DNA from 3 places in the Nonomuraea sp. NPDC050022 genome. Region 1 is predicted to be linked to each of the others. Evidence: riboswitches for the same ligand, from Rfam matches in the RefSeq annotation. Region 1 holds a riboswitch; each other region holds the start of a gene.

Region 1 (2,258 bases):
ACCTCGAGGATCTCGGTGCACAGGTTGGACAGGTGGATGACGTTCTCGGGCCGGGCCGTCTGGTTGGAGGTGCGGTTGGCGGCGTCCTTGAACGTCATCCAGCCGTTGCCGGTCTGGGCGAGGGTGCGCATCATCCGGCCGTAGAGGGTCCGGGCGGGCAGTTGCCGGGTGTAGCGGCCGTCGGCCTCGTAGGCGCGGTAGGCGCGGGTGAACGCCTCGCCGTACAGGTCGGTGAGGTCGGGGACCTCCTTGGGGTCGAACAGCGACCAGACCTCGTCGGCCTCCACCCGCCGCATGAACTCGTCCGGCACCCAGTTGGCCAGGTTGAGGTTGTGCGTACGCCGGGCGTCCTCGCCCGTGTTGTCGCGCAGCTCCAGGAACTCCTCGATATCGGCGTGCCAGGTCTCCAGGTAGACACAGGCCGCGCCCTTGCGGCGACCGCCCTGGTTGACGGCGGCGACGGAGGAGTCGAGCGTACGCAGCCAGGGCACGATGCCGTTGGAGTGCCCGTTGGTGCCCTTGATGAGGGATCCACGCGAGCGCACCCGGGTCCACGCGATGCCGATGCCCCCGGCGTACTTCGACAGCCTGGCCACCTGCCCGTAGCGGTCGTAGATCGACTCCAGCTCGTCGCGCGGCGAGTCGAGCAGGAAGCACGACGACAGCTGCGGCCGGCGCGAACCGGAGTTGAACAGCGTCGGTGAGCTCGGCAGGTACGACAGTGTGGACATGAGGCCGTACAGCTCGGCGGCCTCGGCGACCGTCTCCGACAGCCCGCAGGCCACGCGGAGCAGGAAGTGCTGCGGCCGTTCGAGCACGGTCCGCGACCGCGGGTGCCGCAGCAGGTAGCGGTCGTAGACCGTACGCAACCCGAAGTACTCGAAGCGGTCGTCCGCGTCGCCGGAGACGAGCGCGTCGAGCTCGGCGGCGTGCGCGCCGACGAAGGCGGCGAGCGAGTCCTGGATCAGCCCGGCGGCGTGGCTGGCGGCGATGGACTCGGAAAAGGTCCGCACGCCGTGCCCGGCCGCCTCGTCGGCGATCTCCTCGGCCAGGAGCCGGGCGGCGATCCGGGAGTTGGCCGGATCGGTGATCACCCGGGCGGCGGCCTCCTCGATCGCCAGCCGCCGATCGGCGCTTTTGGCGGTGGCCGACTGCCGATCGACCGTCGCCGACTGCCGGCCGACGGTGGCCGGCTGCTGGTCGACCGTGGCCGGCTGGTGATCGACCGTGGCCGGCTGGTGATCGGCCTCAATGATCTGCGTCACGTGCTCTCTCCTCGCGAGCTCATCCCCGTGAGGGCGCGTGAGAGCACGACGGCCCCTGGACTCCCCGGCCGCCGACGCCCCCGGCCCTCCCTCGAGGCCATGGACACTTCGATGGGCAGAGCCGGCTGGCTCCCCCAACGTCACCGGCAGGTCTTCGGGCTCGCGGGCATGGTCGATAGTTCCTACTGGCCGTCGCTTCCCGGAAAGGTCCAGTGCTCGTGACGGCGGTCGTTCCCGCTCACCGCTGCGGGGCAGCCCCGGAATCGCACCGGGTTCCCTTTTGCTCCGCCCCGAGGGGCGAACCAGCGACGAGCAGAATCCTACATCTAGTGGCCCTTGGCGCAACTACCCCAGCATGTTGTGTCAGCGGTGTCGAGCATGCCCAGATCGCGGAGCACGGCCCTGGTCCTGCCGATCTCCGAGGCCAGCCATTGTTCGAAGTCGTCGCCGCTGAGCGGGATCGAGGTCCATCCCTCCGCCCGGCAGGCCGCCCGCCAGGAGGCGGACTCCGTGACCTCGTCGCAGAGCCGGATGGCGACGGCCTTGCCGTCCTCGGACATCCCCTCGGGCCCCACGGCCGCGCACCAGTCGGCGAAGTCGACCCGCACGCCGCACTCCAGCAGGCTCGGCGCCTCCACGCCGTCCACCCGGCGCGCGCTGGAGACGGCCAGCACCCTGACCTGGCCCTTGCCGATGGCACGGCGCCAGTCCGCGAGCGTGCCGGTCGCCGCGGCGGCCTTGCCACCGAGAAGCGCGGCCGCGGCCTCCACGCTGCCGGGAAAGCCGGTGTAGTCGACCTGCCGGGTGTCGGCGCCGAGGCCCTTGGCGATCAGCCCGAACAGCAGGTGGTCGGGCTCGCCCTGCGGTCCGCCCGTCAGCGGTGTGCGGTCGGGGTGGGCCACCAGCTGCGCGCCGAACTGGTCGAAGGTGGTGAACTTGGAGTGAGCGGGCACCACCACCACCTCGATCTGGCCGGTGAGCCGGGCCAGCGGC
Region 2 (2,258 bases), on a different contig from region 1:
GACGATCGTTCGCCAAGGCGTCAGCCGTACGGGAACCGCCCCACCGTCGTCGGCGGTGTCGGCGATGGCGCGTACCTGAGCGGCGGACAGCCGCCCGAGCGGCACCACGGCCTCCAGCGCCACGCGGCCGTCCCGCTGATCGACAGGCCCGGGGCGACGGGCCGAGAAGGCAGGGGAGGCGTCCAGGGCGGTCGTCTTACGCGCGCCCGCCACGCCCAGGTGGGCGGCGATTCGGGCGGGACCGTCCGCCAACTCCGCGATCCGCCACGCGCCCCGGTCACGATCGGAAAGCCCGCGCTCCCGCTCGTCGAGGAACGCTTCGGCGGCGGCGATCATCAGCCCGACCGCCGCGTCACGGGACACGACAAGCCCGACGTCCACGCCCGCCAGCAGCAGTGACAACCAGGCGCCACCGCCCGCCACCGCGCCCTCGGGCAGTGAGACCCAGGCGTCACCGTCCACTGCCGCAGGCACGAGAGTGACATCGGCGGCCAGCTGCCACGTATCCCCAGTGCCGTCGTCCAGCGCGAACAGAAAGCGCCCCGGCAGCCCGGCCAGCCGGACCCGTGCGCACAGAGCCAGGTCCAGGGCCTCGATCAGGGGTTGCGTGTCCACCGAACCCGAGGGACCACGGCCGCCGAGCGGCGAGGCGACGATGTTGCGTACCCGTTCGTGCGCGGCCGAGGGCAGCAGCCCAGCGGCGGCGATCCGTTCGGCGAAGGCGGCCGGCGCGCGCAGGCCGCGCACCTGTACGTTCGCCCGCGACGTGAGCTCGACCACCCCGGAGCCCAGCTCCGCCGCGCAGGCCGCCAGCTCGCGGAGCTGCCCGCCGGAGACCGCGCCGCCGGGCAGGCGGACCCGGGCCAGCGGGCCGTCGGCGGCCTCGTGCACCTGGAGCGCTCCCGGACAGGCGTCGGGCCGGACCCGTCCGGAAAAGTCGGCTATGGACACGATGAGGATGGTAATGCCACTTCTGGTGGAGGTTGCTCCTGCCGTAGGCTCCTGGGTAGGCGATGGCAAAGGGAGGAAGCCGGTGCGAATCCGGCGCGGTCCCGCCACTGTGACCGGGGAGCGAACCCCACCGCAGGCCACTGCCCGGCAACGGGTGGGAAGGCCGGGGTGAGCGCTGATCCGGGAGCCAGGAGACTCCTGCCGTCGCGACACCCACGACCGGGGCGAGGACCCCGAGGGAGGATCGCGCCGTGCCTGGCGACAGCCGTACCGTCCTGCTGCTCTCCACCTCCGACACCGACCTGTTGAGCGCGCGTGCCTGTGGCGCCGCCTACCGCCTGGGCAACCCCGCCCGGCTCGGCCCCGACGATCTTCCCGGCCTGCTGGAGGGGGCCGACCTGGTCGTCGTACGGCTGCTCGGCGGTCGCCGCGCCTGGCAGGAGGGGCTCGACGCGCTGCTGGCCGGGCCCCGTCCGGTCGTAGTGCTGGGCGGCGAGCAGGCGCCGGACGCCGAGCTGATGGAGCTGTCCACGGTGCGCGGCGGCGTCTGCGCCGACGCGCACGCGTACCTGGCGCACGGCGGGCCCGCCAACCTGACCGAGCTGCACGCCTTCCTGTCCGACACCGTCCTGCTGACCGGCAGCGGGTTCGCGCCGCCGGCGCCCACGCCGTCCTGGGGGCGGCTGGAGCGCGAGGCACGGTCACACGAGGGGCCCGTGATCGGGGTGCTCTACTACCGGGCGCACCACATGGCGGGCAACACGGCCTTCGTCGAGACGCTCTGCGCCGCCGTCGAGGAGGCGGGCGGGCAGGCGCTGCCGGTGTTCTGCTCCTCGTTGCGCACCGCCGAACCCGAGCTGCTGGACACCCTGCGGGCCGCCGACGCGCTGGTGGTGACCGTACTGGCGGCGGGCGGCTCGCGTCCCGCGACAGCGGGCGCGGGCGGGGACGACGAGGCGTGGGACGTGGGCGCGCTGGCCGCGCTCGACGTGCCGATCCTGCAGGGCCTGTGCCTGACCACGTCCAGGCAGGCGTGGGAGGACAACGACGACGGCCTGTCGCCGCTGGACGCCGCCTCGCAGGTGGCCATCCCCGAGTTCGACGGCCGGATCATCACCGTGCCGTTCTCCTTCAAGGAGATCGACCCCGACGGGCTGACCGTCTACGTCGCCGACCCCGAGCGGGCCGCGCGGGTGGCGGGCATCGCCGTACGCCACGGGCTGCTGCGCCACACCCCGCCCGGCGGGCGGCGGCTGGTGGTGATGCTGTCGGCGTACCCGACCAAGCACTCGCGCGTCGGCAACGCC
Region 3 (2,258 bases), on a different contig from region 1:
GGGAGCGACCCACGCCACCGAGTCGACCGCCGCCGAGCCGCCCGCCGCCGAGCCGGTCACTGCCGAGCCGGTCGCCGCCGAGCCGACAGCCATCGAGTCGGCCACCACCGAAGCCAAGCCGTGTGCCCTGGCCAAGCCGTGTGCCCTGGCCAGGCTCGACGGGTCGGCGTCCTCATCCGCCCCGGGAAAGCAGGCGGTCCGCATCCCCGGCGTGCTGGCGTGCCGGACGAACAGCACGCCGGCTCAGCCCGGCGAGGCGGCGGTCGCGGGTACGGCCCCCCGCCGCGCCGCCCTGTCGCTCACCCACCCGAACAGCACACCGAAGGCCGTCCAGAAAACGAGCTGCGTCCCTAACGACACGAGCCTGAACTGCCACAGCAACGTGGCAGGAAAGCCCTCGGGCACCTCGTCCACGGTCGGCAGCAGCAGCCACGCGGCGACCACCGGGACCAGGTACGCGACCCCGGCCGCGACCCACCGCGCCCAAGGCCCGGCGGTCACCCGGCGCGCGGTCGCCACCGCGATCGCGATCGCGGCCAGGCCGACAAGGATCATCACGACATAGAGGGCGGTCCGGCTGTTGATCGTTTCCGGGTCTCCGACAGCCGGCGGATTGGCCGGATATTTCACGAACGGTACGAGGATCACCGCCCCGAACGCCGACCCGGCGGCGGCGAGCGCCAGCCCGCCCTCCGACCGTGGACCGACCCGGCCCCGCAGACCCGCGTACACCAGGGCGAAGACCCCTCCCACGGCCAGCCCGTACAGGCCGGTGGCGAGGAAGAGCCCGGCCTTCTGGCCCGGCCTGCTGACCAGTTCCTCCTCGCCGTGGTCATGGCCAGGTTCCTGCGCGGCGTGCGCCTGTTCCAGTGCGATCGCACTGTCCACCTGCGGTTCCCCGAAGGCGAAGGCGAAGCCGCCCGCGATCAATCCGGCCAGCAGGCCCAGAAGCAGGCCCCTGACCAGCAGGGTGCGTACCATGCCTGGGTCTAGTGGCAGGGCACGCCGAGCAGGTGACGCCCGTCGTGCATGAGTTCGTGCAGGTACGCACCCGTCTGCGAGATGGCGCCGTTGTCCATCAGCACCAGGTAGGCGACCAGCAGCAGTACCGGTACGGCCAGCAACCACAGCCGCAGACGGGGGAACGGAATGACGGTAGGAGCGGACAGACCACTCATCAGTGCCTCCTCAGGGATGACGCGTCCCAACAAATGAGGTCACGGAGGCCCAAGCGACCTGGCTCCCGGGATCTACGTCCCGGATACAGTGGCGCGTCCGCACCGGCATCTCACCGGATTTCCCTTGGACAACCGTGAAATCTACCGGAACGTATCCTTTCCTCCCGTTCGCGTCAACACATCGAGGAAGCCGGACGTTGACGGTGTGAAGCGCGCACGGCTGGTCGCGGGTGCCACTCGCGGCGGGATGGAGCGGAGGTTGAACGCGTATCGCGCGACGGAGTCGGCGATGGCGTCCGCGTCCACGTCCAGCGCCGTGGCGTTGATGTTGGCGATGGTGTCGCACGCCTGGTGGTAGCAGGCGTCGTAGGCGACCCCGGCAGTCCCGCCGAACAGCGCCGCCTCCGCGGCCGTCTTGATCCCCTCGGCGCCGGTGAAGATGCCGCCGGCCGGGATCCCGACCGCGATGAACGGCCCGTAGTCCGAGCGCCCGTCGAAGTCCGTGCCCACCGTGGGCAGGCCGCGCGAGCCGTAGAACGCCGCCAGCTGCTTCTCGATCTCGGCGGAACCGGGCGGACCGGCGGGGGAGCCGACGTTGTCGGAGTCGTCCCCGTCGTACAGCTTGTAGGCGTAGTTCGGCGTGGCCACCATGTCGAAGTTCAGATACACCCGGACGCGGTCCCGCTGCGCCTGCGACAACGACCCGACGTACTGATCGGAACCGAGCAGCCCGATCTCCTCGGCGGCCCAGAAGGCGAAGCGGACCTTGTTCTTGACCGGGTAGAGCGCCATCTCCTCGGCGACCTCCAGGATCGCCGCGCTGCCCGAGCCGTTGTCGTTGATGCCGGGCCCCGCCGTCACGCTGTCGAGATGCGCGCCCACCATAACGACATTGCGCGGGTCGCCGAAGCGGGTCTCGGCGATCACGTTGTCCGTGCTGCCGAGGACGAGGTTGGCGTCGACCTTGAGGTGTACGCTCGCGCCCGGCGTGCTCGCGAGTTCGTTGCCCACGGCGAAGTCGGCGAACACCATGGGGATCCCGCCCCGCCACTCGCCGATGTCCAGCGGGAACGCGTCGGT

What was found. A riboswitch is a leader RNA that binds a small molecule or an ion and turns the genes downstream of it on or off. The one in region 1 is predicted to bind cobalamin.
Region 2: linked by a shared signal. The riboswitch ahead of cobN (cobaltochelatase subunit CobN) and the one ahead of ACIBO2_RS58605 (ribonucleoside-diphosphate reductase subunit alpha) in region 1 are both predicted to bind cobalamin.
Region 3: linked by a shared signal. The riboswitch ahead of ACIBO2_RS33545 (CbtB-domain containing protein) and the one ahead of ACIBO2_RS58605 (ribonucleoside-diphosphate reductase subunit alpha) in region 1 are both predicted to bind cobalamin.

The regions. Positions count from the first base shown of each region.
Region 1 is NZ_JBITKE010000030.1:11,977-14,234, reverse strand. It holds gene ACIBO2_RS58605 (ribonucleoside-diphosphate reductase subunit alpha) at 1-1,265, opposite strand, end outside; cobalamin riboswitch at 1,393-1,587, opposite strand; gene ACIBO2_RS58600 (tripartite tricarboxylate transporter substrate-binding protein) at 1,592-2,258, opposite strand, start outside.
Region 2 is NZ_JBITKE010000008.1:269,738-271,995, reverse strand. It holds gene cobG (precorrin-3B synthase) at 1-951, opposite strand, end outside; cobalamin riboswitch at 964-1,172, shown strand; gene cobN (cobaltochelatase subunit CobN) at 1,203-2,258, shown strand, end outside.
Region 3 is NZ_JBITKE010000008.1:260,251-262,508, reverse strand. It holds gene ACIBO2_RS33555 (histidine phosphatase family protein) at 1-237, opposite strand, end outside; gene ACIBO2_RS33550 (CbtA family protein) at 244-981, opposite strand; gene ACIBO2_RS33545 (CbtB-domain containing protein) at 990-1,178, opposite strand; cobalamin riboswitch at 1,213-1,342, opposite strand; gene ACIBO2_RS33540 (M28 family peptidase) at 1,320-2,258, opposite strand, start outside.